Regions from separate parts of the Streptomyces sp. NPDC111744 genome, predicted to be linked through region 2. Evidence: riboswitches for the same ligand, from Rfam matches in the RefSeq annotation. Region 2 holds a riboswitch; the other holds the start of a gene.
What was found. Region 2 has a riboswitch for cobalamin ahead of ACZ7OO_RS28320 (cobalamin biosynthesis protein). Riboswitches for the same ligand answer to the same signal wherever they lie in the genome.
Positions count from the first base shown of each region.

Region 1 (14,208 bases), on a different contig from region 2:
CGACGGTGACCTCCTCGTCGAGATGCTCCGCCATCCAGGCCAGCACCTCGCCGACCGTGTCGCAGGGACCCTCCGGCAGCGGGCGCTCGATGTACTGGGCCTGGCCGCCGTCCCGGTGCGGGGGCACCACCATCCGCCGGGCGATCTTCTTGGCGATCTCGGGGCCCTGTTCCTTGCGGACGATGTGCAGACAGGCGTCGATGCCGGCCGCGGTGCCCGCCGAGGTGATGACCGGGTCCTCGTCGACGTACAGCACGTCCGGCTCGACCCGGGTGCGCGGGAAGCGGCGGGCCAGCAGCTGGGCGTGCCGCCAGTGCACGGCACACCGGCGCCCGTCCAGCAGCCCGGCCGCGCCCACCACGAAGACGCCGGAGCAGATGCTGAGCACCCGGGCACCCCGGTCCACCGCCCGGCGCAGCGCGTCGAGCAGTTCGGGCGGGTACTCCCGGTCGACATTGGCGTCGGAGGCCGGCACCGCGATCAGATCGGCCTCCTCCAGCCGGTCCAGACCGTACGGCGTGGAGACGGTGAGGCCCGGCACATGGGTGCCGAGCGCCGGCCCCTCCGCCGAGACCACCGCGAAGTCGTACACCGGCAGCCCCTCGTCGGAGCGGTCGAGGCCGAAGACCTCGCAGACCACCCCGAGCTCGAAGGGGTGCACACCGTCCAGCAGCACTGTGGCCACGTTATTCAGCATGCTGCCAGTGTGCCTCGCCGCTGGCAGTAATTCGAGGCTGCATGGCAGTGCTGCCACTCACGGTAAGGAGTATCCGGCGCGACAGTGGTGTCCATGAACGGAAACCAGATCGAAGGTCTCGTCGGAATGGTCCTGGTCCTCGGAATCCTGGTCCTCATGGTCCTCCCGTCCGTGCTCGGCATCCTGCGCGACAGGCGCATCGACCGGCAGATCAGGGAGGCCCATGAGGCCCGCGGGGAGCGGGAGACTCGGCAGGCTCAGAAGTCCTCGTCCAGGTCGACGGTGCCCTCCACCGCGACCTGGTACGCGGACGGGCGCCGCTCGAAGAAGTTCGTCAGCTCCTGAACGCCCTGCAGCTCCATGAAGGAGAACGGGTTCTCCGAGCCGTACACCGGAGCGAAGCCGAGGCGGCCGAGCCGCTGGTCGGCGACGCACTCCAGGTACTGGCGCATCGACTCGGTGTTCATGCCGGGCAGGCCGTCACCGCACAGGTCACGGGCGAACTGCAGCTCCGCCTCGACGGCCTCCCGCAGCATGTCGGTGACCTGCTGCTGAAGCTCGTCGTCGAAGAGCTCCGGCTCCTCCTTGCGGACCGTGTCGACCACGTCGAACGCGAAGCTCATGTGCATCGTCTCGTCGCGGAACACCCAGTTGGTGCCCGTGGCGAGACCGTGCAGCAGACCCCGGCTGCGGAACCAGTAGACGTACGCGAACGCGCCGTAGAAGAACAGGCCCTCGATGCACGCGGCGAAGCAGATCAGGTTGAGCAGGAAGCGGCGCCGGTCGGCCTTGGTCTCCAGCCGGTCCAGGTTCTCCACCGAGTCCATCCACCTGAAGCAGAACTCCGCCTTCTCGCGGATGGAGGGGATGTTCTCGACGGCGGCGAACGCGGCCGTCCGGTCCTCCGGGTCAGGGAGGTAGGTGTCAAGGAGCGTCAGATAGAACTGGACGTGCACGGCCTCCTCGAAGAGCTGGCGGCTCAGGTACAGCCGCGCCTCGGGGGAGTTGATGTGCTTGTACAGCGTCAGCACCAGGTTGTTCGCCACGATCGAGTCGCCGGTCGCGAAGAAGGCGACGAGCCGGCCGATCAGGTGCTGCTCGGAGGGGCTGAGCTTGGCGAGGTCCGCGACGTCCGAGTGGAGGTCGACCTCCTCGACGGTCCAGGTGTTCTTGATGGCGTCCCGGTAGCGCTCGTAGAAGTCCGGGTAGCGCATGGGACGCAGAGTCAGCTCGAAGCCCGGGTCGAGCAGGTTCTTGTGCTGGGTGGTCATTACTGGCAGGCCTCGCAGGACTCGGGGTTTTCCAGGGAGCAGGCGACGGCGTCCGTCGTTTGCTGTACGGGGACGGTCGCCTGGGCGGCGCGGGCGATCCGGGTCGCCGGGCGCGAGCGCAGGTAGTACGTCGTCTTCAGGCCCGACTTCCAGGCGTACGCGTACATCGAGGAGAGCTTGCCGATGGTCGGCGTCTCCAGGAACAGGTTCAGGGACTGGGCCTGGTCCAGGTAGGGGGTGCGGGCGGCGGCCATGTCGATCAGTCCGCGCTGCGGGATCTCCCACGCCGTGCGGTACAGCGCCCGTACGTCCGCCGGGATCCATGCGAAGTCCTGCACCGAGCCGTTGGCCTCGCGCAGCGCCTCACGGGTGCGCGCGTCCCAGACGCCCAGGTCCTTCAGCTCCCGCACCAGGTAGGAGTTGACCTGGAGGAACTCACCGGACAGCGTCTCGCGCTTGAAGAGGTTGGAGACCTGCGGCTCGATGCACTCGTACACGCCGGCGATCGAGGCGATGGTGGCCGTCGGCGCGATGGCGAGCAGGAGGCTGTTGCGCAGACCGGTCCTTGCGATCCGCGCGCGCAGCGCCGCCCAGCGTTCCGGCCAGGTGAACTCGACGCCGTAGTGGTCGGGGTGCAGCACACCCTGCGCGGTACGGGTCTTCCCCCAGGCCGGCAGTGGGCCGCCGCGCTCGGCGAGGTCGGCGGAGGCCTCGTACGCGGCGAGCATGATCCGCTCGGCGATCCGGGTGGAGAGCGCCTTGGCCTCGGGGGAGTCGAAGGGCAGCCGCAGCTTGAAGAAGACGTCCTGGAGGCCCATCGCGCCCAGGCCGACCGGCCGCCACTTGGCGTTGGACCGGCCCGCCTGCTCGGTCGGGTAGAAGTTGATGTCGACGACCCGGTCGAGGAAGGTGACGGCGGTGCGGACGGTGTCGTCCAGCCGCTCCCAGTCGAGGTCACCTGTCGATGTGTCGACGAAGGCACCGAGATTGACGGACCCCAGGTTGCAGACGGCCGTCTCACCGTCGTCCGTGACCTCCAGGATCTCCGTGCAGAGGTTGGAGGAGTGGACGACATGGCCCGCGGTGGCCGTCTGGTTCGCGGTCCGGTTGGCCGCGTCCTTGAAGGTCATCCAGCCGTTGCCGGTCTGCGCGAGGGTACGCATCATCCGGCCGTACAGGTCACGGGCCGGGATGGTCTTGCGCGCGAGGCCCTTCTCCTCTGCCGCGCGGTACGCGGCGTCGAACTCGTCACCCCACAGATCCACCAGCTCGGGCACGTCGGCGGGGGAGAAGAGCGACCACTGCCCGTCGGCGTTCACCCGGCGCATGAACTCGTCCGGGATCCAGTGCGCGAGGTTGAGGTTGTGGGTACGGCGGGCGTCCTCACCGGTGTTGTCGCGCAGCTCCAGGAATTCCTCGATGTCGGAGTGCCAGGTCTCCAGGTAGACCGCGGCCGCGCCCTTGCGCCGGCCGCCCTGGTTCACCGCGGCCACCGAGGCGTCGAGGGTCTTCAGGAACGGCACGATGCCGTTGGAGTGCCCGTTGGTACCGCGGATCAGCGAACCGCGCGAGCGGATCCGGCTGTACGACAGGCCGATACCGCCGGCGTGCTTCGAGAGGCGGGCGACCTGGTGGTATCGGTCGTAGATGGAGTCCAGTTCGTCCTTCGGGGAGTCGAGGAGGTAGCAGGACGACATCTGGGGGTGCCGGGTGCCGGAGTTGAAGAGGGTGGGGGAGGACGGGAGGTAGTCGAGGCGGCTCATCAGCCCGTAGAGCGCGGCGACTTCGTCGACCGACCTGTGGGTGTCGTCCTCGGCGAGGCCGGCGGCGACGCGGAGCATGAAGTGCTGGGGGGTCTCGATGACCTTGCGGGTGATCGGGTGCCGGAGCAGGTAACGGCTGTGCAGCGTGCGCAGCCCGAAGTAGCCGAAGCGGTCGTCGGCGTCCGGGTCGACCAGGGCGTCAAGGCGGGCCGCGTGCAGGCGCGCGAACTCGGCGGTGCGGTCGGCGATGAGGCCCTCACGGTGACCGACGGCCACGGACTCGGTGAAGGACGTCACGCCCTGCGAGGCGGCCTCGCCGCGGATCGAGATCGTCAGCAGCCGCGCGGCGAGCCGGGAGTAGGCGGGGTCCTCGGAGATGAGGCCGGCGGCCGCCTCGGTGGCCAGCTCACGCAACTCCGACTCGTCGGCCCGCGCGGACCGGCCGCGCAGCGCGGCGGCGGCGACCCGGCCGGGGTCGGCGTCGGGGAGGTCGGCGGTCAGCCCGGTCAGGGTCCGCAGCAGCGCGGTGCCGGGACCGTCCTCGTCCACAGAGATGGTCGCTGAAGCCGGTTCGGCTGGCGCGATGGTCACGTGGGGCTCTCCCTCGCTCGGCACGGGGCCTGGCGGAGGGCAGGGAGCAGCCACGAGCGCACACACGCGTGCCGCGTCCCCGGCCCACTCCACGAGGCCCGGACGTCAGAACACCCGGGCCGGACGGCCGGGCGTGCTGTCGGCAGGTCCTCGGACTGACGCTTGTGCACAGATGTGCGCAAGTACACCGTTGCGGGACAGTTCCGGATTCGCACCGGATTCCCCTGCGGCGACAGCGAGCATGAGCATACATCTAGTGCCGCGCTGTCGCGGCACCCCCACATGTTGTGTCGCGGCGGTGTCGCAGCGTCAACTCATAGGTGAGGAGAGTGATGTCGTCCAGCTGCGGCAAGGGATTCCAGTCCCGCTCGGGTGTGCGGACGAAGCCGAGGCGTTCGTAGATGCGGTGGGCGGATCTCATGGTGCGCTGAGTCGACAGGACGACCTTCCCGCAGCCGTCGAGGGCCTGCGCGCGGTCGATACAGGCGCGGACCAGTGCCTCGCCGGCGCCTTGGCCGCGGGCTGTCCTCGCGACCGCGAGCATCCTGATCTCGGCCTCTCCGGGGGCGGCGATGTCGGCCGTCGGGCCGGGGCCGGGGACGAACGTCACGCCGCCGAGGAGGGCGTTGCCGTTCACGGCGACGAGAACGGTGGCTGCGGCTGCCCGCTTTGCCACGTCCTTGAGTTCGGTGAGATACGAGTCGCTCTCGCCGAAGTCCAGGAGTCCGTCTTGGAGGTAGGCCTGGCCGGTTATCTCGCCGAGGAGGCCGTATTCGGTGGGGTGCGCTTCCCGGATCAGGATCGTCATGCGGGTGAGTGTGTACGACAGCGGGCCGCCGAGGGTGGTATTTCCCGGTGGCCCGCTGCGGGTTGTGCGTGGCTGGTCGCCGCCCCTGGTTGGTTCAGTGGGCGCCTCCCGCGACAGCCGGCGGAAGTTCGGCCTCCACCCCCGGGTCGCCGGCGTCCGCCGTGTAGTCCTGTGCCTTTGTCTCGTCGACGCCCTCCGGAGCCTTCAGCGCCTTCAGGGCGAACGTCAGGACCACCGTCACCACCACGTTCATCACGAACGCCGTCAGACCGATGTAGCCGATCTCGCCGATGCCCGGGATCTCCTTGGCCGAGCCGCCGAAGTGCTTCTGGGTGGGGGAGGCCACCCCGTACGCCGCGACCGTGCCGTAGACCATGCCGACCGCCCAGCCCGCCAGCAGGGCCCAGCGGTGGAACCAGCGGGTGAACAGGCCGCCGACCAGGGCCGGGAAGGTCTGCAGGATCCAGATGCCGCCCAGCAGCTGGAAGTTGATGGCGACCGTCTTGTCCATGGTGAGGACGAAGACCAGCGCGCCGACCTTCACCAGCAGCGACACGAGCTTGGAGACCTGGGCCTCCTGCTTCGGTGTGGCGTCCGGCTTGATGAAGTCCCGGTAGATGTTGCGGGTGAAGAGGTTCGCGGCCGCGATGGACATGATGGCCGCCGGGACCAGGGCGCCGATACCGATCGCCGCGAAGGCCACGCCCGCGAACCAGTCCGGGAACATGTTCTCGAACAACTGGGGGATCGCCAGCTGGCCGTTGGTGACCTTGACGCCGGCCGCGATCGCCATGAAGCCCAGCAGGGCGAGCAGGCCCAGCATCAGGGAGTACAGCGGCAGGATCGTGGTGTTGCGGCGGATCACCTCACGGCTCCTGGAGGAGAGCGTCGCGGTGATCGAGTGGGGGTACATGAACAGGGCGAGCGCGGAGCCCAACGCCAGCGTGGCGTACGTCCACTGGCCCGCCTCCGGTGGGGCGAGCGCGCCGCGCGGTTTGCCGGTCGCCGGGTTGACCTGGGCGAAGGCGTCGCCGGCCTTGGCGAAGATGTCGTCGAAGCCGCCCAGCTTGATCGGGATGTAGATGATCGCCACCGCGATGACGATGTAGATCAGCGCGTCCTTCACGAACGCGATGAGCGCGGGCGCCCGCAGACCGGAGGAGTAGGTGTACGCCGCCAGGACGCCGAAGGCGATCAGTAGCGGGAGGTCCTTCACGAACCAGTTGGTGCCGTCGCTGCCGCCGACGCCCATGACGTCGAGGACGGCCTGGATGCCCACGAGCTGGAGCGCGATGTAGGGCATCGTCGCCAGGATGCCGGTCAGGGCGACGGCGAGCGAGAGGCCCTTGGAGCCGAAGCGGCCGCGCACGAAGTCCGAGGTCGTCACATAGCCGTGCTTGTGGGAGACCGACCACAGGCGGGGCAGGAACGTGAAGATCAGTGGGTAGACGAGGATCGTGTACGGCACCGCGAAGAAGCCGGCCGCGCCCGCCGCGTAGATCGCCGCCGGTACGGCGACGAAGGTGTACGCCGTGTAGAGGTCGCCGCCGAGCAGGAACCAGGTGACCCAGGTGCCGAACGACCGGCCGCCAAGGCCCCATTCGTCGAGGGAGTGCTCGTTCTCGGCCTTGCGCCAGCGCGCGGCCAGGAAGCCGATGACCGTGACGGCCAGGAAGAAGAAGATGAAGACGCCGAGCGCGACGCCGTTCACACCGTCCTTCACTTCTGCGCACCCCCGCTCGTGTTCCCGCTCTTGCGGGCACGCTGGTCCCGCTGCCACAGCTGGTACGCGGTCATCGTGAGCGCGGTGGAGATCAGCACCCAGAGCATCTGGTACCAGTAGAAGAACGGGATTCCGATGAACGCCGGGTCGGTCTTGGCGTAGGAGCCCACCCACAGCATCGCCACGAAGGGCGCGACGAGGCAGACGGTGATGATCACGCGTAGCGGTGTCACCACCGGGTGCCTCACTTCAGGTACATCCGACATACCGCGGCTCCGTCCCCTCACCGATCACCTGTGTAATGCGCAGGTAATCTAGGTCACGGTGTCACCGGAGCGGAAGTGGCCGTCCGTCTATCGGTATGTCGATTCTGTGAAGGGCGGTCCGCGTCAGTCCCGCGGTCGCTTGAGGCGGGCCACGAACTTGTAGCGGTCGCCGCGGTACACCGAGCGCACCCACTCCACCGGCTGGCCCTCGCGGTCCAGGGAGTGCCGGGAGAGCATCAGCATCGGCAGACCCACGTCGGTGCCGAGCAGGCCGGCCTCGCGGGGGGTGGCCAGCGAGGTCTCGATGGTCTCCTCGGCCTCGGCGAGATGGACGTCGTACACCTCGGCGAGAGCGGTGTAGAGGGAGGTGTACTTGACCAGGGAGCGGCGCAGGGCGGGGAAGCGCTTGGCGCTCAGGTGGGTCGTCTCTATGGCCATGGGCTCGCCGTTGGCCATGCGCAGCCGCTCGATGCGCAGCACGCGCCCGCCTGCGGTGATGTCGAGCAGGCCGGCGAGCCGGTCGTCGGCGGTGATGTAGCCGATGTCCAGCAGCTGCGAGGTCGGCTCCAGACCCTGGGCGCGCATGTCCTCGGTGTACGAGGTGAGCTGGAGCGCCTGGGAGACCTTCGGCTTGGCGACGAAGGTGCCCTTGCCCTGGATGCGTTCGAGCCGGCCCTCGACGACCAGCTCCTGGAGGGCCTGGCGGACGGTGGTGCGGGAGGTGTCGAACTCGGCGGCCAGCGTGCGCTCGGGCGGGACCGGGGTGCCGGGCGTCTGTGTCTCCGTCATTTCGAGGAGATGTTTCTTCAGGCGGTAGTACTTGGGCACACGCGCGGTACGGACGGCTGTCCCGCTCTCGTTCTCCGCACTGCTGACGTCGGTGCTCATGCTCCGCCTTCCCGGCTCCTGATCCGGCCACCTCGTGGCACGGCAGCGTACCGGGAGTTCCCCTGCACGCTGCGTGATCCCCTCTGTATACCGCCGCGGGCCCTTTTGGTCTAGTCCACCACTGGAGTGGTCTACCGGAATTGTCTCGTCCGCGCCCCGGGTTTTCGAGGGCTTCTTACTTAAAGGTTCCTGCATATATAGGTCGCATAACGGCTGGTCGGAGGCCATTCGGCCCCCCTTGACAGGCCTGCTGGTCTGGGCCAGGCTTCCCGCACTGGTCTACACCATTGGTCCAGGTCCCGGCCCAACGCTCGCGCGGGGAGGCAGGGGGGTTTGTGGCATCCCTGAGGAGGGTGGCGTGAAGCGCAAGCTGATAGCCGCGATTGGTATCGCGGGCATGGTCGTCTCCATCGCGGCGTGTGGCAGTGACAACAAGGACGGCAACAAGGCGCAGGGGGCGGACGCCAAGGAGCTGACCGTCTGGCTCACCGTGGACGCGCAGAACAACTGGCCCGACCTGGTGAAGGCCGCCGACGCGGCCGTGCAGAAGAAGCACCCCGGCATCAAGATCAAGCACGAGTACTACGGCTGGCCGGACAAGAACACCAAGCTGGACGCCGTCCTCGCCACGGACAAGGCCCCCGACGTGGTCGAGATGGGCAACACCGAGATGCTCGGCTACATGGTCAAGGGCGCCTTCGCTCCCGTCGAGACCTCCCAGTTCACCAATTCCGGCCAGTGGCTCGACGGCCTCAAGGCCTCGGTGACCTACGACGGCAAGACCTACGGCGTGCCGTACTACGCCGGTGGCCGCGTGGCCAACTGGCGCAAGGACATCGCCGCCTCGGCCGGCATCAAGACCACGCCGAAGACCTACACCGAGCTGACCGCCGACCTGGACAAGATCCAGAAGAAGGAAGGCGACAAGTTCAGCGCCTGGTACCAGCCCACCCGCGACTGGTACGCCGCCATGTCCTTCGTCTACGACGCCGGCGGCTCCATCGCCGCGGAGTCCGGCGGCCAGTGGAAGGGCAACCTCTCCTCGCCCGAGTCCATCAAGGGCCTCACCGAGTTCAAGAACGTCATCGACAAGTACATGCACGGTGACAAGACCAAGGACGAGTCCGACCGGTACATCGTCTACGGCCAGGGCAAGTCGGCCATGATCTTCGGTGCCGCCTGGGAGGGCGCGACCTCGGCCGACCCGAAGAACGACAAGACGGGCGGCAAGCTGAAGAACAACCTCGTCAACTTCGTGATGCCCGGTCCGTCCGGCAAGAACATGCCGGTCTTCCTGGGCGGCTCGGACCTCGCCATCCCGGTGAAGTCCAAGGCCCAGGGCGTCGCCGCCGAGTGGATCAACGCGTTCACCGGTCCCTCCGGCCAGAAGGGCCTGATGGCCAAGGGCAACCTGCCCAACAACAAGACCGACCTCGCGACGCTGAAGAACGACCCGGCGACGGCGGTTCCGGCCACCGCGGCCGAATCCAACTGGTTCGTCCCGATGGCGCCGGGCTGGGGCCAGGTCGAGAAGGCGCAGGTCCTGCAGACCATGCTGCAGAACATCGGCACGGGCAAGCAGACGGTCGACGCGGCGGCGAAGGCCGCGGACGCGGCGATCGACAAGGTCATCAACAAGGCGTAGTGGCCTGCGGCCGGGCCTGGCCCACGGGGGCGGGTCCGGCCGGTGCTTGAAGTCGGAAAGTGCCGCGACGGTTGGTGGGTTGGTGCCGGTGCGTTGTGGCTGGTCGCGCATACGCGGCGGTAGTCGCATATCGATACTGCCCGCCCCTGGAGGGGCGCGTTGATGCCGGCCTCTCTTCATCTGCTTAGGAGCTCGCGATGAGTGCCGCTGATACCACCACACCCGCCAAGGTGCCGCCGCAGCGGCAGGCGCCACCCCCGGCCCCCCAGGCCAGACCACGTACCAACCGACGCTCGGGCGGTCCCGCCGTCCCCTGGATGCTGCTCGCGCCCTGTCTCGCCATTCTCGGGCTCGTGCTCGGCTACCCCCTCTACCGGCTGGTCGCCCTCTCCTTCCAGTCGTTCGGGCAGTCCCAGCTGTGGGGGTTCAAGCCGGCCGAGTGGGTCGGGTTCGGGAACTTCTCCGACGTCCTGGGTGACACCGAGTTCTGGCAGGTCGTGCTGCGCACGATCGTCTTCGCGGTCGGCTGTGTGGGCTTCACCATGGTTGTCGGCATGCTCGTCGCCCTGCTGCTGCAGCGGGTCTCCGGCTGGGTGAAGACGCTGGTCAACATCGTGCTGGTGGCCAGCTGGGGCATGCCGGTCATCGTCGCCACCACGCTCTTCAAGTGGCTCTTCGACTCCGACTACGGCATCCTCAACGCCCTGCTCAGCAAGATCCCCGGGGTCGAGCTGATCGGCCACAACTGGTTCGCCAGCGGGCCCGAGGGACTCGCGGTGATCATGCTCCTGGTGGTCTGGGGAGCGGTTCCCTTCGTGGTCATCACCCTCAGCGCCGGTCTGACCCAGGTCCCGGCGGAGCTGGAGGAGGCCGCCCGCCTCGACGGCGCGGGCGCCTGGGGCGTGTTCCGCTACGTCACGCTCCCCATCCTCAAGCCGATCATCGTGATGCTCACGACCCTCTCGGTCATCTGGGACATGGGCGTCTTCCCGCAGGTCTTCGTGATGCGCGGCGGCCACCCCGAGCCCGAGTTCCAGCTGCTGACCACCTACTCCTACGACCGCGCCTTCGTGGTCAACGACTACGGACAGGGCTCCGCGATCGCCCTGCTCACCGTGCTCCTCCTGCTCGGTGTCGTCGCCGTGTACATGCGCCAGATGCTGAAGATCGGAGAGGTCGAATGAGCACCGCAGCCGCCCGCAGGGGACCACATCTGGGCTGGAACCTCCTCGGCCTCCTGGTCTTCGTCATCGTCGGCTTCCCCGTCTACTGGATGCTGAACACGGCGTTCAAGCCGGCGAAGGACGCCATCGACCCGGACCCGAGCCTGCTGCCCACGGGGCTGACCCTGTCCAACTTCCGCCGCGCCCTGGACATCGGCGACTTCTGGGGCTCGGTGGGCCGCAGCCTGATCGTCTCCCTGTCCGTCGTCGTGATCGGCATGGTCATCGGCCTGCTGGCCGCCCTGGCCATCTCGCGGTTCGCCTTCCGCGGCCGCCGGATCGTGATCGTCGGCATCCTCGCGGTCCAGATGGTCCCGCTGGTCGCGATGATCATCCCGGTCTTCCTGCTCCTCAACGACCTGGGGCAGTACGACAAGCTGACCGGCCTGATCATCACCTATCTGACCTTCATCCTCCCGTTCACGGTGTGGACCATGCGCGGCTTCATCGTCAACATCCCCAAGGAACTGGAGGAGGCCGCGATGGTCGACGGCTGCTCCCGCACCGGTGCCTTCGTCCGGGTGGTCTTCCCGCTGCTGGCCCCGGGCCTGGTCGCCACCTCGGTCTACGCCTTCATCCAGGCCTGGAACGAGTACATCTACGCCCTGATGCTGCTCAGCCAGGAGCACCAGACCGCGACCGTCTGGCTCGCCAACTTCACCACCAAGCACGGCACCGAATACGCCCCGATGATGGCCGGCTCCACGATGATGGCCGTGCCGATCGTCGTCCTGTTCCTCCTCGTCCAGCGCAAGATGGCCGCGGGCCTGACCGCGGGCGCCGTGAAGGGATAACGCCCCCGATGACGACACTCGCAAGCGGCACCGCCGCGTCCGATCCGAAGGACGGCCTGACCCGCGACGCGCTGACGGTCCTCCAGCCCGGCTTCACCGGCACCACCGCCCCCGACTGGCTGCTGCGCCGGCTCGGCGAAGGCCTCGCCTCCGTGGGGGTGTTCGGCCGCAACGTCGCCTCGCCCGAGCAACTCGCCGCCCTCACAGCCCAGTTGCGCGCCGAACGGGACGACGTCCTGGTGGCGATCGACGAGGAGGCAGGTGACGTCACCCGCCTCGAGGTGCACACCGGCTCCTCCTTCCCCGGCAACCACGCCCTCGGCGCCGTCGACGACGTGGAGCTGACCAGGGAGGTCGCCCTCGAACTGGGCCGTCGCCTCGCCGCCTGCGGGGTGAACTTCAACTGGGCGCCCGCCGCCGACGTCAACTCCAACCCGGCCAACCCGGTCATCGGCGTCCGCTCCTTCGGCGCCGACCCCGACCTGGTCGCCCGCCACACGGCGGCCTATGTCACCGGCCTCCAGGCGGCCGGGGTGGCGGCCTGCACCAAGCACTTCCCGGGCCACGGCGACACGGCCGTCGACTCCCACCTCGCCCTGCCCCGCATCGACGCCACCGCCGATGTCCTGCGCGCCCGCGAACTTGGCCCGTTCCGCGCCGCCATCGCCGCCGGTTCCCGCGCCATGATGAGCGCGCACATCCTGGTCCCGGCCCTGGACCCGGCCCGACCGGCGACGTTGTCCCGCACGATCCTCACCGATCTCCTCCGCGGCGAACTCGGGTACGACGGTCTGATCGTCACCGACGGCATCGAGATGCAGGCCATCTCCGCCACCTATGGCATCGAACACGGCAGCGTCCTCGCCATCGCAGCCGGAGCCGACGCGATCTGCGTCGGCGGCGGCCTCTCGGACGAGGAGACGGTACGACGCCTGCGCGACGCCCTGGTCGCCGCGGTCCACTCCGGCGAACTCCCCGAGGAACGCCTGGCGGAGGCGGCGGACCGGGTACGGTCGCTGGCCCGCTGGACGGCGACGACATCGGCTCCGGACCCGAACCCGCAGTTCACCGACATCGGCCTGGTGGCGGCCCGCCGCGCACTCGATGTGACGCGCGTCGACTCCTACACGCCGCTGACCGCGGCCCCCTTCGTGGCCGCGTTCACCTCGGAGTCCAATATCGCGGTGGGCACGGAGACCCCCTGGGGGGTGACGGCGGAGCTGTCCCGCCGGCTGCCCGGCACCGAAACGGCCTGCTTCACGGGCGACCACGCAGGCGAGGAGGCCCTGGCGGCGGCGGGCGACCGCAGGATCGTGGCAGTGCTCCGAGACGAACACCGCCACCCCTGGATGACAACGGCCCTGGACGTGCTCCTCAAGTCCCGCCCCGACACGGTCGTGGTGGAAATGGGCGTCCCCCAGGCACCACCCAGGGGTGCCCTGCACATCGCCACCCATGGAGCGGCAAGGGTCTGCGGCACGGCGGCGGCAGAGGTAGTAGCGCCCCGGTAGGGGCAGATCCGCTAGATCCCCTGCCAGGCAGGCTTGTTGGCGAACGTGTACCGGAAGTAATCCGCAAGCTTCAGCTTCGACGCGGCGGCCTCGTCCACCACCACCGTCGCATGCGGATGCAACTGCAACGCAGACGCGGGACACACCGCGGCGACCGGCCCCTCCACGGTCGCCGCGACCGCGTCGGCCTTCCCCTCACCCGTCGCGAGCAGCACCAGATGCCGCGCCTCCAGGATCGTCCCGATCCCCTGGGTGATCACATGGTGCGGCACCTGCGAGATGTCCCCGTCGAAGAACCGCGCGTTGTCGACCCGGGTCTGCTCGGTGAGCGTCTTGATCCGCGTCCGCGACGCGAGCGACGAGCACGGCTCGTTGAACCCGATGTGCCCGTCGGTCCCGATCCCGAGCAACTGCAGATCCACGCCGCCTGCCCGGCCCAGCGCCCCGTCGTACGCCTCGCAGGCGGCCTGTACGTCCTCGGCCGCGCCGTCGGGGCCGAGGAACGCGTCCATCCCGATCCCGAGCGGCTCCAGCACCTCGCGCCGCAACACCGAGCGGTAGGACTCCGGATGCTCGGCCGGCAGCCCCACGTATTCGTCGAGCTGCGCTATGCGCGCCCGCGAGGCGTCCACGGCACCGGACCGCACCTTGGCCGTGAGCGCCTGGTAGATGGGCAGCGGGGTCGAACCAGTGGCCACTCCGAGCAGCGCGTCCGGCTTGCGGCGGAGCAGTTGGGCCATGGTCTCGGCGACCAGCTCGCCACCCGCGGCGGCGTCCGGAACGATGACAACTTCCACGCTGGGCCTGCCGTTCTGTCTATGTGGTTTAGACCAATCTGATGGGACCAATCTAACAGAACCGGCCCCCGTCCCCCGGAGCGGGCGCAGGAAAAGAGGACAAGTGTGAGGTTACGTGAATGCGTCAGATCGGGTGAATCAAGGAAAATTCCCACCCGTGGACCGGAGTGTCGGAAATTGCGGCGCCCATCCGGCCCCCACAACCGTCTCCGGCGGGCTACGCTGCGATCG
Region 1 covers NZ_JBVKCG010000001.1:96,455-110,662, reverse strand. The annotation lists gene ACZ7OO_RS00515 (helix-turn-helix domain-containing protein) at 1-697, opposite strand, end outside; gene ACZ7OO_RS00510 (hypothetical protein) at 791-1,042, shown strand; gene ACZ7OO_RS00505 (ribonucleotide-diphosphate reductase subunit beta) at 955-1,968, opposite strand; gene ACZ7OO_RS00500 (ribonucleoside-diphosphate reductase subunit alpha) at 1,968-4,322, opposite strand; cobalamin riboswitch at 4,447-4,571, opposite strand; gene ACZ7OO_RS00495 (GNAT family N-acetyltransferase) at 4,576-5,130, opposite strand; gene mctP (monocarboxylate uptake permease MctP) at 5,225-6,853, opposite strand; gene ACZ7OO_RS00485 (DUF3311 domain-containing protein) at 6,850-7,119, opposite strand; gene ACZ7OO_RS00480 (GntR family transcriptional regulator) at 7,243-8,007, opposite strand; gene ACZ7OO_RS00475 (extracellular solute-binding protein) at 8,366-9,652, shown strand; gene ACZ7OO_RS00470 (carbohydrate ABC transporter permease) at 9,850-10,836, shown strand; gene ACZ7OO_RS00465 (carbohydrate ABC transporter permease) at 10,833-11,669, shown strand; gene ACZ7OO_RS00460 (glycoside hydrolase family 3 protein) at 11,678-13,180, shown strand; gene nagB (glucosamine-6-phosphate deaminase) at 13,192-13,977, opposite strand.
Region 1: it holds a riboswitch for cobalamin, as region 2 does, so the genes downstream of both, ACZ7OO_RS00500 (ribonucleoside-diphosphate reductase subunit alpha) here and ACZ7OO_RS28320 (cobalamin biosynthesis protein) in region 2, are expected to answer to the same signal.

Region 2 (14,208 bases):
GAGGAGGTCGGCGGCAGCGCCACATCGGCCGCCGCCCCCCGGAACGTCACCAGACCCACCTTGTCCCGCCGCTGATACGCGTCGAGCAGCAGCGACAGCACGGCCCCCTTCACGGCGCCCATCCGCTGCCGGGCCGCCATCGACCCGGACGCGTCGACCAGGAACAGTACGAGGTTCCCCTCACGCCCCTCCCGGGTCGCCTGCCGCAGATCGTCCCGCCGGACCACAAGGCCCGGCCCGGACCGCCCGCGCGCCCGCTGATGCGGGGCGGCCGCCTGCACGGTCGCCGCCAGGTGCAGCTTGGTCAGGGCACCCCGGGGCCGCCGCGCACCCGTCGTACGCCCGTGCTCGGTCCGCGCCCGGGACCGCCGGCCGGCGGCGCCCGCACCGATCCCCGGCACGGTCAGCACCTTGGTGCGGAAGGGCTCGGCGGCCCGCGTCGGCGCCTGCTCGCCCGAGCCGCCGCCGGAGGCCTGCGGCTCGCCGTCCTCCCCGGCCTCGGGCTGCGCACCCGTGTCGCCGCCCTGCGGGGCACCGTCGTCGGGCGCGGGCTGTCCGCCGCCCCCGCCGGGACCGTCCGGATCGGGATCGTCGTCCTCGGACTCCCCGGAGAACTCCTCCAGCGTCTGGTCCAGCCTGTCCTCGTCGAGCCCCGGCGCGTCAAAGGGGTTACGGCGCCGGCGGTGCGGCAGCGCGAGCAGCGCGGCCTGCCGGACGTCCTCCGCAAGTACGTCGGTCCGCCCGGCCCACGCCGCCAGCGCGGTCGCCGTCCGCGCCATCACGATGTCGGCGCGCATGCCGTCGACCTCGAAGGCCGCACAGGTCGCCGCGATCTGCCGCAGCGCCCCGTCGCCCAGCCGCACCGACGGCAGCAACGCCCGTGCCGCCACGATCCGTTGCCGTACGGCGGCCTCCTCGTCGGCCCAACGCGCCGCGAAACCCGCCGGATCGTCGTCATAGGCGAGCCGCCGCCGTACCACCTCCACCCGCTGGTCGGGCTCGCGTGAGGCGGCCACCTCCACCGTCAGACCGAACCGGTCCAGCAGCTGCGGCCGCAGCTCGCCCTCTTCGGGGTTCATGGTGCCGACGAGCAGGAACTTCGCCGCGTGCCGTACGGAGACACCCTCGCGCTCCACGTACGAGGCGCCCATCGCGGCCGCATCCAGCAGCAGGTCGACCAGGTGGTCGTGGAGGAGGTTGACCTCGTCGACGTAGAGGATGCCCCGGTGGGCGTCTGCCAGCAGGCCCGGCTCGAAGGCCTTCACGCCCTCCGCCAGGGCCCGTTCTATGTCGAGGGCGCCGACCAGCCGGTCCTCGGAGGCGCCGACCGGCAGTTCGACCATGCGCGCCGGACGGGACTCGAACGCGCCCGGCTCGTGCGGCCCGTCCGGGCAGGCCGGGTCCGGTGCGGCCGGGTCGCAGGAGAAGCGGCAGCCGGCGACGACGTCCACGGCCGGCAGCAGCACCGACAGGGCCCGCACGGCGGTGCTCTTCGCGGTGCCCTTCTCGCCGCGCACCAGTACTCCGCCGACCGCCGGTGACACGGCGTTCAGCAGCAGCGCCAGCCGCAGGTCGTCCTGACCCACGACGGCCGTAAAGGGGAAGGGGGTGGTCACTGGTCGCCCTCCAAGTCGCCTTCGAGCTCCAAGTAGGTGGCGCGCAGCCGCTCCAGGGTGTCCGCGTCCGGCTCGGCCCACAGGCCCCGGTCGGCGGCCTCCATGAGCCGTTCGGTGATGCCGCGCAGCGCCCACGGGTTGGACTTCTTCATGAAGTCCCTGTTCTCCGCGTCGAAGACGTACTCCGCGCTGAGTTTCTCGTACATCCAGTCGTCCACGACCCCGGCCGTGGCGTCGTACCCGAAGAGGTAGTCGACGGTCGCCGCCATCTCGAAGGCGCCCTTGTAGCCGTGCCGGCGCATGGCCGCCATCCAGCGCGGGTTGACCACCCGGGCCCGGAAGACCCGGTGGGTCTCCTCACCCAGGGTGCGGGTCCTCACCTGGTCGGGCGTGGCCGAATCACCCACGTACGCCTCGGGGTTGGCGCCGGTCAGATGGCGCACCATCGCGACCATGCCGCCGTGGTACTGGAAGTAGTCGTCGGCGTCGACGAGGTCGTGCTCGCGGGTGTCCACGTTCTTCGCGGCGACGGCGATCCGCTTGAACGCGGTCTCCATGTCCCCGCGCGCCGCCCGCCCGTCGAGCCCCCGCCCGTAGGCGTAACCGCCCCAGACGGCGTACACCTCGGCGAGATCCGCGTCCGAGCGCCAGTTGCGGGCGTCGATCAGCGGCAGCAGCCCGGCGCCGTACGCCCCCGGCTTGGAGCCGAAGATACGGGCGGTGGCGCGCCGCCGGTCGCCGTGCTCGGCGGTGTCCTCGTCGGCGTGGGCGCGCACGTAGTTGCGGTCGGCGGGTTCGGCCAGCTCGGCGACCTTGCGCACGGCGTCGTCGATCAGCCCGACCACGTGCGGGAACGCGTCCCGGAAGAAGCCGGAGATACGGACCGTGACATCGATGCGGGGCCGGCCCAGTTCGTCCAGGGGGACCACCTCGAAGCCGGTCACCCGCCGCGACGCCTCGTCCCAGACCGGACGGCAGCCCAGCAGCGCCAGGATCTCGGCGATGTCGTCGCCCTGGGTGCGCATGGCGGAGGTGCCCCACACCGTCAGCCCGACGGACTTCGGGTACTCGCCGGTGTCCTGGAGGTACCGCTGCACCAGCGAGTCGGCGAGGGACTGGCCGACCTCCCAACTCAGCCGGGAGGGAATGGCCTTGGGGTCGACCGAGTAGAAGTTGCGGCCGGTGGGGAGCACGTTGACCAGCCCGCGCGTGGGCGAACCGGAGGGACCGGCGGGGACGTAACCGCCGTCAAGTGCCTTGAGGATGTGGCCGATCTCGTCCGTGGTGCGTGCCAGCCGGGGCACGACCTCGGCGCAGGCGAACTCCAGCACCGCGACGGCTTCCGGGAGTTCGGTGCCGAGCACCTCCCGTACCAGCGCCCGGCTCTCGGCGACGGCCCAGCCCCGCTGCTCCATGCCCTCCGCGACCCGGCGGCACAGCTGCTCCAGCAGGTCGATCGCGTCGGCTGCCGTACGCGAGGGACCCTCCACGAGATCCGTCAGCTCCACCGGCACCTTCACCGGCGCGCCGGGCTCGGCCAGCAACTCCTTCTCGCTGAGCCCGAAATGGGCCGCGAAGGATGCCCTGAGTCCCGGCAGCGCGTTGGCCTGCCCGCCCCACACCTGCGAGGCCCGCAGCACGGCCAGCACCAGGTTCACCCGCGCCTCGCCGACCGGCCCGCCGCCGAGGATGTGCAGGCCGTCGCGGATCTGCACGTCCTTGATCTCGCACAGATAGCCGTCGATGTGCATGACGAACTCGTCGAAGTCGGCGTCGTCCGGCTGGTCGTCCACATGCAGGTCGTGATGCAGCTCGGCCGCATTGACCAGCGTCCAGATCTGCGCCCGCACGGCCGGCGCCTTCGCCGGGTCCAGGTCGGAGACCAGCGCGTACTCGTCGAGCAGCTGCTCCAGCTTGGCCAGGTCGCCGTAGGTGTCGGCCCGGGCCATCGGCGGAACCAGATGGTCGACGACGGTGGCGTGCCCGCGCCGCTTGGCCTGGGTGCCCTCGCCGGGGTCGTTGACGATGAACGGGTAGATCAGGGGCAGCTCCCCGAGGACCGCGTCCGGCGCACAGCCGGCGCTCAGCCCGAGCCCCTTGCCGGGCAGCCACTCCATCGTGCCGTGCTTGCCCATGTGCACGATCGCGTCCGCGCCGAAGCTGTTTTCCAGCCACCGATAGGCGGCCATGTAGTGGTGCGACGGCGGCATGTCCGGGTCGTGGTAGATCGCGATCGGGTTCTCGCCGAAGCCGCGTGGCGGCTGGATCATCACGACGACGTTCCCGAACCGGAGGGAGGCGAGGACGATGTCCTCCCCGTCGACGTAGAGGGAGCCCGGCGGCTCGCCCCACGCCTCCGTCATCGCGTCCCGCAGCTCCGGGTCGAGCTTCTCGAACCACGCCCGGTAGTCCGCGAGCGGCACCCGCGCGGGCGCGGCGGCCAGCTGCTCCTCGGTCAGCCACTCCACGTCGTGCCCGCCGGCCGCGATCAGGCGATGGATCAACTCGTCACCGTCGGCCGGGTATTCGGTCACGCCGTAGCCGGCCGCCTTGAGGGCGTCAAGGACCCGCACCGCCGACGCGGGGGTGTCCAGACCGACCGCGTTGCCGACCCGCGAGTGCTTGGTCGGATACGCGGTGAAGACCAGCGCGACGCGCTTCTGAGCGTTCGGCTTGTGCTTCAACCGCGCGTGCCGTACGGCGATCCCGGCGACGCGCCCGGCCCGCTCGGGATCGGCGACGTACACCGGGACATCGTCCGGGCCCTGCTCCTTGAAGGAGAACGGCACGGTGACCAGACGGCCGTCGAACTCCGGGATGGCGACCTGCATCGCCGCGTCCATGGGGGAGAGGGCGGCGTCGGACTCGGCCCAGGCCTGCCGGGAGGAGGTCAGGCAGAGGCCTTGCAGTACCGGGACGTTCAGATCGGCGAGCGCCCCGACGTCCCAGGCCTCCTCGTCACCGCCGGCCGAGGCCTGCGAGGCGTGGGTGCCGCCGGCGGCCAGCACGGTGGCGACCAGCGCGTCGGCCCCGGCCAGGATCTCGTACAGCCCGGCGTCCGCCCCGCGCAGCGAACCGCAGTACACCGGAAGGGCGTTGGCGCCACGCGCCTCGATCGCGTCGCACAGGGTGTCCACGAAGGCGGTGTTGCCGCTCAGTTCGTGGGCCCGGTAGAAGAGCACCCCGACCGTGGGGCGGCCTTCCCGGATCTCGTACGAGCCGTGCACCCCGAACTCGGGCATCTTCTGCGGCTCGGCGAACCCCTCGCCGGTCAGCAGCACGGTGTCCGACAGGAACCGGGACAGCTCCAGCAGGTTCGCGGGTCCGCCCTCGACGAGATAGCGCAGCGCCTCCGCGACCACGCCCGCCGGTACCGACGACTCGGCCATCAACTCGGCGTCCGGCACTGCCTCGCCGCCAAGAAGCACGGTCGGCACACCGGACGCCCGAAGCACGGCGAGCCCGTCCTCCCAGGCCCGTTTGCCGCCCAGCAACCGTACGACGGCGATGTCCGCGCCCTCGATCAGCGCGGGCAGCTCCTCCGCGACGTCGACGCGCGTCGGATTGCCGATCCGGTAGTCCGCACCGGCAGCGGCCCGGGCCGCCAGCAGATCGGTGTCGGCGGTCGACAACAACAACACAGTGCTCATGCGGGCGCTCCCGGTGGGATGAAGGGCAGTCCTTGCGGCGCGCCCGACTCGATGAGCCGCCAGAGCGCGTCGGTGTCCGCGTGCTGTTCGATCAGGTCGCCGAGCCGGTCGAGCTGCTCCTCACGCAGCGCGGCGAACGAGGTGTCGGGGGCCGGCACGAACCGGCGGCCCGCGGCGGCCGCCACCTCGCGCAGAAAGGCCCGGCGGAAACCGTCCGACTCCAGGGAGCCGTGCCAGTGGGTGCCCCAGGTCTGCCCGACCCGGCAGCCGTCCAAGAAGGGCTCGCCTCCGGTCACCTCGGCGACCCCGTGATGGATCTCGTACCCCTCGACCCGCTCGCCGAGGGCCTCCCCGACGGGCCGGGTGAGGGTCTTCTCCCGGGCGAACCGCACCCGTACGGGCAGTACCCCGAGGCCGGCCACCTGCCCGCGCCGGCTCTCGACGTCGTCCTCGATGTGCTCCCCGAGGACCTGGAAGCCACCGCAGATGCCGAGCACGGGTCGCTGCTCGGCGGCCCTGCGCCGCAGCGCGTCCGCGAGCCCCCGCTCCCGCAGCCACTCCAGGGCCCGGACCGTCCCCCGGGTCCCCGGGACCACGACGAGATCGGCGTCGGCGAGTTCCTCGGGCCGGTCCACGAACCGCACCACGACACCCGGTTCCGCGGCCAGCGCGTCCACGTCCGTGAAGTTGGACATCAGGGGGATCGCGCAGACGGCGACCCGCAGCACGTCCGCGCCGACGGGCGGGGCGACGTTCGACTCGCGGACGGTGCCGCGCAGCGAGACGCGGAGCCCGTCCTCCTCGTCGATCCCGAGGCCGTGCCGGAACGGCAGGACGCCGTACGTCCGCCGCCCGGTGAGCCCGTGGAGCATGTCGAGGCCGGGCTCCAGCAGGGAGACATCCCCCCGGAACTTGTTGACGAGGAACCCGGCGACGAGGTCCTGGTCCTCCGGCGACAGCAGGGCGACGGTACCGAAGAAGGAGGCGAAGACGCCCCCGCGGTCGATGTCGCCGACGACGAGCACAGGGATCCGCGCGTTGCGCGCGATCCCCATGTTCACGATGTCGGTCCGGCGCAGGTTGATCTCCGCCGGACTGCCCGCCCCCTCACAGATCACCGCGTCATACGTGCCCCGCAACTCGGCGAGACAGTCGAGCACGGTCCCGAGCAGCTTCTGCTGCCGCCCGCCGTGGTATCCGCGGGCACTCAGCTCACCGACCGGCTTCCCGAGCAGCACGACCTGACTGCTCTGCTCGCCGCCAGGCTTGAGCAGCACGGGGTTCATCAGCGCGGTCGGCTCGACCCGGCAGGCCTGCGCCTGCATGGCCTGCGCCCGCCCGATCTCGGCGCCCTCACGTGTGACGAAGGAGTTGAGGGACATGTTCTGCGCCTTGAAGGGCGCGACCTCGACGCCCTGCCGCGCCAGCCACCGGCAGATACCGGCGGTGACGACACTCTTGCCGGCATCGGAGGTGGTACCGGCTACGAGGAGACCTCCGCCGTTCATGACGTCCTTCCCGAAAGCGACGCCAGCAGCAGGGAACCGGCCGCGCCGGCCCCCAACGCCAGCCATCCGACCCGCCGTGACAACCGCACGGCCCGGCCGATGTCGCGGACCTCCACGGCACGCCCCTTTTCGTTCAGCACGGGCCGATGCTCGATCCGCCCGCCGTACGACAGCGTCCCGCCGAGCCGTACCCCCAGCGCCCCCGCGAACGACGCTTCCACCGGCCCGGCGTTGGGGCTCGGGTGCTTCGCCGCATCGGCCCGCCAGGCCCGTACGGCCCCCCGGCTGTCACCTCCGGCGACGGCGGCCAGTACGGCGGTGAGCCGTGCCCCCGGCCACCCAGCCACGTCGTCCAGCCGCGCCGAAGCCCACCCGTAGCGCCGGTAACGGGCCGACTTGTGGCCCACCATGGCGTCCAGGGTGTTGACGGCCCGGAACCCGAGCAGCCCCGGCACCCCGCCCACGGCGCCCCACACCAGCGCACCCACGACCGCGTCGCTCGTGTTCTCGGCGACGGACTCCACGACCGCCCGGGCGATCCCGTCGGCGTCCAGGGACTGCGGATCCCGCCCGCACAGATGCGGCAGCCGGGCGCGCGCCGCCTCCACATCGCCCGCCTCCAGGGCGCGCCCGATGGCGCCGGCCTCGCGGGCGAGTGAAGTGCCCCCGACGACGGCCCAGGTGGCGGTCGCGGTGAGCGCGACGGAAGCGGCGGTGGAAGGTCGTACGAGCCGCTGGGCGATGGCGCCCAGGGTCACGGCGCCGCCGGCGCACACCGCGGTGTGCAGCGCGCCCCACCCCCGGTGATCCCGCCACAGCAGCCGTTCCACGGTCCCGGCCGTCCGCCCGAACGCGGCGACCGGATGCCCCCGGCGCGGATCGCCGAGCACCAGATCACCGAGAAGGCCGACGGCGGCGCCGTACGCGAAGACGCGACCGGCACCCATCGGCTCAGCCGGCCGAAGAGTCGGGGACGGATCGGGTACTCAACCTCGGTCGGCAGCCGCGCATGGCGATAGGTCCTCACTCAGGGTGTCCACGCCCTGGTTCGACGAGACCGGCGGTGAGAGTTCCTGGCTCCCGGGGACTGCTACCCCGGTGACAGTGGCGGGACCGCGCCGGATTCACACCGGCTTCCTCTCTTGCCGCCGTACTTGGCTCCGGAAGTCCACCACGCTCCCGGAAGAGCCGTCAACTTGCCGTTGACCTGCGAGGGGACTGTGTGGGAAGGCCCACACCAGTGGTCCAGCGGGACCCGTGGGGCATGCCGAAGGCTCCTCCCGAGCGAATTCGGGGAGGAGCCTTTGCCGGCCTCGCGTTCAGGCTTCGGCCGCGGTCAGGCCTTGGCCACGATCAGATGGATGCCGTACGCCACGACGGCCGCGCAGGCCGCGAAGCACAGGTAGGCGGTGGTCACTGCCAGGGCCGCCGAGTTGCCCTGGGCCGTGGCGCGTTCGCGGGCGGAGAGGCCCTTGATGCCGAGGGTGAAGAGGGCCACCATGCCCACGGTGACCACGAGGCTGACGCCGAAGACGGAGCCGATGGCTGCCCAGTCGATGTTCATGTCGGTTCTTCCTCGGGGTCAGACGGTCGCGGCCGGGTCGGCGGCGGCGGCCGGGGCGGGGGACGGGATCGTGGCGGTGAGGTCGTCGGTCACCGTGCCCGCGGGCGGCGGGGTCACGGCGGCGATCGCGGTGGTCACCACGCCGGCCGGCTCGGCGCCGTCGGTGTCGTTGACGTTGGCGCTGTCCACCACCCCACGGCGGGAGAGCTTCCAGATCGCGGCGCTGGAGGCGACGAGGAAGACGGCGACGACCGCCGTGCCCCAGTCGCCGAGGTCCGTCACGGACTCGGCGAGCGCGCCGACGACCGCGGCCGCGGGGAGGGTGAGCACCCAGGCGACGACCATGCGGGTCGCGGTGGACCAGCGGACCGTGCCGCCCTTGCGGCCGAGGCCCGCGCCCATCACGGAACCGGAGACGACGTGCGTGGTGGAGAGGGAGAAGCCGAGGTGGGAGGAGGCCAGGATGGCGGTGGCCGCGCTGGTCTGGGCGGCGAAGCCCTGCTGCGGCTGGAGGTCGGTCAGGCCCTTGCCCATGGTGCGGATGATCCGCCAGCCGCCGATGTAGGTGCCGAGCGCGATGGCCAGGCCCGCGGAGAGGATGACCCAGGTGGGAGGGTTCGAGCCGGGCGCGACGGCACCGCCCGCGACCAGCGCGAGGGTGATGATGCCCATCGTCTTCTGCGCGTCGTTGGTGCCGTGCGCGAGTGAGACCAGGCCGGCGGAGGCGATCTGGCCGGCGCGGTAGCCCTTGCGGGTGGCCTCGTCCTCGGCGTTCCGGGAGAGCCTGTAGGAGAGGCGGGTGGAGAGCATCGCCGCGATGCCCGCGACCACGGGGGCGGCGATCGCCGGGAGCAGGACCTTGGTGACCAGGACGTCGCCGTGGACCGCGCCGAAACCGGCGGAGGCGACGGTGGCGCCGATCAGGCCGCCCATCAGGGCGTGCGAGGAACTGGAGGGCAGGCCCACCAGCCAGGTCACCAGGTTCCAGAGGATCGCGCCGACGAGGGCGGCGAAGATGACCTCGGGGCGGATGCCGTTCTCGTCGACCAGGCCCTTGGAGATCGTGTTGGCGACCTCCACGGAGAGGAAGGCGCCCACCAGGTTGAGCGCGGCGGACATGGTCACCGCGATCTTGGGCTTGAGCGCGCCGGTCGAGATGGTCGTGGCCATCGCGTTGGCGGTGTCGTGGAAACCGTTCGTGAAATCAAACGCGAGTGCGGTCACCACCACAATCGCGAGGATCAGCGAGAAGTTTTCCATTTACCCAGGCAATCTTCAGAGGTCGTCGGCCGTTGGACCGTAGGCAACCTGAATGAACGGAAGATGAACTGGGGTGGTCTCCGTGATGTCTGAGATCGACTTCGGGGTATCCGTGCGCGGGAGTGGGCGAAGCCGCCGTCCCGTTTCCGGTCAGGCGGCCCGGTCGTCCCTTGGCCAGGAGCCCTTGGCGAACGCCTTCAGCCGGCTCGCCGACCCGTTGAAGAGATTCTGGTCACCCGGCAGACTGCCGCTGTTGTCGTACTGCCAGAAGGTCCAGTGCGACCATCCCGCCGGCAGTGCTCCCGCGTCCGCCGAGCCGTGGCGGGCGATCCACAGGGCGTGGTCCGCGGCGAAGGCGCTGCTGCCGCCCGTGCAGAGGTCCCACCAGTGGGGGGTCGTGTAGATCACCGGCCGTTGACCGGTCTCCCGCTCCAGCTCGTCACTGAAGGACTTGATCCACTTCACCATCTTGGAGTGGCTCAGCCCGTAGCACCTGTGCTTCTCGTCGTACGGGTTGTACTCGACGTCGAGCGCGGGCGGCAGCGTCCAGCCGTCCGCGGTCCAGGCGCCGCCGTGGCTCACGAAGTACGCGGCCTGCCGGTCGCCCGACGACTTGTCCGGCAGAGCGAAGTGGTACGCGCCCCTCGACTGGTCGAGCGCCAAGGCGAATGGCGCGAGGTTCGTCTACATCAAAGCGACCGAGTCCACCACCTCGTATTCTCGGCGATCTTCGGCCAAGCCTTGAAATGGGACTGTTCGCGGTGGTTTGCGCTCTACTGGATTCGGGACGTCCGGCCTAAAGTGCCCTGCCGTACAAGCCGGTTGGGGCGCTGCCTGACAGGATCGGGCCATGGCTGAGCAACGGCGGGACGAGCGTGACGGACGGGGTGGGCGCGGCGGCGCACAGGGTGTGTCGGAGCCGCGACGGCGGGATGCACGCGCGGAGGAGGCGAGCGCCTGGCGGGAACTCGTCGCCACGGCCCGCCGCACCGTGACCGACGGACTGGTCGTCGGCACCTCCGGCAACGTCTCGGTCCGCGTCGGCGACACCGTCCTGGTCACACCGTCGGGCGTGCCGTACGACCGGCTCACCCCCGACGACGTGACGGGCGTCGACCTCGCCGGCCGCCAGGTCCTCGGCGCCCTGGTCCCAACCAGCGAACTGCCGATGCATCTCGCGATCTACCGCAGCACGGACGCGGGCGCTGTCGTGCACACCCACGCCGTGCACGCGACGGCCGTCTCGACACTCGTCCCCGAGCTTCCGGCGATCCACTACATGACCGCCGCGCTCGGTGGCGCCGTCCGGGTTGCCCCGTATGCGACATACGGCACCGAGGAGTTGGCCGAGAACATGCTCCGCGCCTTGACGGACCGCTCCGGCTGCCTCCTCCAGAACCACGGCACGATCACCTACGGCACCACCCTGACCCAGGCCTACGACCGCACGGCCCAGCTGGAGTGGATGTGCCACCTGTGGCTGACGGCGTCCGCCGTCCCCGGCCTGACCCCGAGCCTGCTGTCACCGGCACAGGTGGCGGAGGTGGGGGAGCTGCTGCGGGGGTACGGCCAGCGGACGGGGTGAGACCGGCGGCTGACAGGGAACCCGGACGCCCCTGTCGGAACCTCCTCCCACACCCCAAGGCGGCTCATGTTTCCCCTGCCCCCGCTGGCCGTCGCCGAAGTCCGCCCCGACACTGGACAGGTGCGCCCAGTCAAAGTCACGGCCGCAGCCGTCGGTGCCGTACTCGCCGCCGGCGTGGCCGGCGTGGCCGCGGGGCGGTTCGCCAGTGACGCCGCGCTGAAGGCGCCGCCGGGGCGCCCCCTGCCCACCGAGCCCCGGCTCACCGTGCACGGCACCGCGGTCGGCCGCATCGCCCTGACCCGGGACCTCGCCTCGCTGCGCCCCGGCACCTACGGCCTGGCCGGCAACGGCTCACACGCGGTCGTCGGCGCCGTCCTGGAGTCCGCAGCGCACACCGCCGACACCGTCGTACGGCGGCTGGAACGCGTGACTCACGGCACCCTCGAACCCGGCGACAAGGTCTGGCTCACCCCCAACGTCCACATCGGCAACCCGCGCGCGGCACTGGGCCTGGACCACGCCGACATCGACATACCCGGCGAACTCGGGTCGCTGCCCGCATGGTTCGTGCCCGGCTACCGGGACACCTGGGTGATCGCGGTGCACGGCCTCGGCACCACCCGCGAGCTCCCCATGAACGTCATGCCGTTCCTGCACGGCCGGCGCCTGCCCGTCCTCGCCCTCGCCTACCGCGGCGACCTCGGCGCCCCTCGCCCCCGTGACGGCCTGAACCACCTGGGCGAGAGCGAGTGGCGCGACCTGGACGCGGCGATCCGCTACGCCGTCCGCTACGGCGCCCGCCGCGTCGTGCTGTACGGCTGGTCCACCGGCGCCACCATGGCGCTGCGCGCCGTCGCCCACTCGGCACTGCGCGAGCGCGTCTCCGGGCTGGTCCTGGACTCGCCGGTGCTCAACTGGGAGGCCACCCTGCGCGCCCTCGCCAGGGCCCGGCACACCCCCGAGCCGCTACTGCCACTCGCGGTGCGTGCCGCCCAGGGCCGCGCCGGCCTGCACGCCGGCCACGTCGGCGCCCCCGTCGACCCGGAGCAGCTCACCGTGCCCACCCTGATCGTCCACGGCCCGGACGACACGGTGGCCCCCTGGACGTACTCCCGCCGACTCGCCGCCCGGCGCCCCGACCGCATCGCCCTGCACACCGTGCCGGACGCCCCGCACGGAGCCATGTGGAACGCCGACCCCAACCAGTACGAGGAGCGGCTGCGCCGATTCCTCACGCCCTTGATGTGATGGCCGCGATATCGGCTGATGTCCCCTCTTGGGTGCCATGGCGTTCTTGATGTGATGTTGCCCTCACATGTATCCCTTCCCGTGTCCCACCTCGACACAGGCCGGAGGTCCCGATTCCAGTCGGTGTCGCAGGTTCCGTTTAAGGTCGTACCACTGGCCTGAACATGCCTCCTCGCCTCCCCTCGGGCCTCGTGCGTTGGCCAGCCCCGTCGCCCGCCGTGACATTCCGTTTGGGTTTTCGGACCGTCAACCGGAAGACTGCACCCGTGACGTCCCGTATCCCGCGCGACTCAAGGCTTCGACTCGTCCGCACGCGACCCCTGGCCGCCGCCCCCCGAGCGATGAACCAGCGGCCCGCGCGCCGCCCCGCACCCCGCCCACCCGAGGGCACCCCGGCCCCCGCCGAACTGGCCAGAATGGCACGGTCCGGGCTGGCCGGAGCGGCCCGAGTCGCCCACTGGGCCGACACGGCCCTCGGTCCGGGCAGCGACGGCGCGACCGCCGACGGCAAGGCCACTCTCTCCGAGGCGTCCGCCGAACGCGCGGCCGGCGACCTGGGCCTGACCGTGGCTCAGATCCGCGCCGACTGGGACACCGCCCGGCTCGCCGGCCTGGTCGAGGTGCACGGGGACAGCGCGCGCCCCGGCTGGCGCCTGCGCGCCTGGGACCGCGACGACAGCGCCGTGCTGCGCGGCTGGGTCGCTCTCTTCGACGCCTGGTCGCTCGCCCATCCGGAGCCCCCGGAGTTCGAGGCCGCCGCCGTCGCCGAGGTCGTCTCGGCCATGCCTCAGGTGCTCTCCTTCCTCCAGCTGTCCGCCGGTCCCGTCCCGGTCGAGCAGCTCCTGGACCTGCTCCGGCAGCGGGTCACCGAACTGCGCACCGAGCGCTGCGAGGTCCCCTACGGGACGGAGACCGGGTCCGGGTCCGCCGTTCCCGTCGCCGCCCTGCCCGCCGCCCGCACCGACCCGGCGGACCGTGCACCGGCCGAGGACCCCGCCCCCGCCGAGGACGCGGAGCTCGCTCCCCTCCTCGACTGGGCCCTGCACGCGCTCGCCTCCGTCGGCGCGCTGACCTACGGCGCCGGCCAGGCCACCCTCACCCCGCTGGGCAGCTGGGCGGTCTGGGTCAAGCTGGAGCAGATCTGCGTGGCCGCGCAGAGCCCCGCCGGGAACATCGAGGTCGCCGCCGAGGAGATGCTGCGCGGCTGCGCCCAGCTCCGCCCCAACGCGGCCCGCGCCGAGTACCGCGCCTGGCTCGCCGCCCGCCCCGTCGGCAGCGCCGTCGCCGAACTCGTCGCCGCCGCCCGTGGCGAGGACGCCCTGCTGCGTGGCCTCGCCTTCGAGGCGCTGCGCGTGGTCGGCGCCCCCGCCGAACCGGACGTCCGCGCCGTCGTCGACGAGCCCACCCTGCGGCCGTACGCCCTGCTGTGGCTGGCCGAGCACGACGGGGTCGACCCGGAGGACGCCCACGAGGTGCTCACCCGCGAAGAGGCCACCTGGCTCTGGGTGGACACGGCCGCCGCGGTCGCCGACCACGGCGAGGCACCGCTGCTGGTGCGTCATCTGGAGTCGGCGCTGCAGCCCACCGTCCCCGCGCTGCTCGACGAGGTGCGGGCCGTCGGGCATCCGCGCACCGTGCAGGTCCTGGTCGCCCTCGCCGCCGCCCACCCCGACCCGGCGCTGGCCAAAGCCGTCCGCCGGGCCGCCTTCCAGGTGCACACCGGCGGCTGACGGCAGGAGCGGGTCGGGGTGGGTCAGGCCGTTATCTCCGGGGCGTA
Region 2 covers NZ_JBVKCG010000014.1:158,893-173,100, forward strand. The annotation lists gene ACZ7OO_RS28305 (putative cobaltochelatase) at 1-1,616, opposite strand, end outside; gene cobN (cobaltochelatase subunit CobN) at 1,613-5,266, opposite strand; gene ACZ7OO_RS28315 (cobyric acid synthase) at 5,263-6,774, opposite strand; gene ACZ7OO_RS28320 (cobalamin biosynthesis protein) at 6,771-7,721, opposite strand; cobalamin riboswitch at 7,820-7,962, opposite strand; gene ACZ7OO_RS28325 (hypothetical protein) at 8,111-8,338, opposite strand; gene ACZ7OO_RS28330 (inorganic phosphate transporter) at 8,357-9,598, opposite strand; partial or broken gene ACZ7OO_RS28335 (GH25 family lysozyme) at 9,749-10,243, opposite strand; gene ACZ7OO_RS28340 (class II aldolase/adducin family protein) at 10,449-11,183, shown strand; gene ACZ7OO_RS28345 (alpha/beta hydrolase family protein) at 11,304-12,431, shown strand; gene ACZ7OO_RS28350 (hypothetical protein) at 12,773-14,161, shown strand; gene ACZ7OO_RS28355 (VOC family protein) at 14,185-14,208, opposite strand, start outside.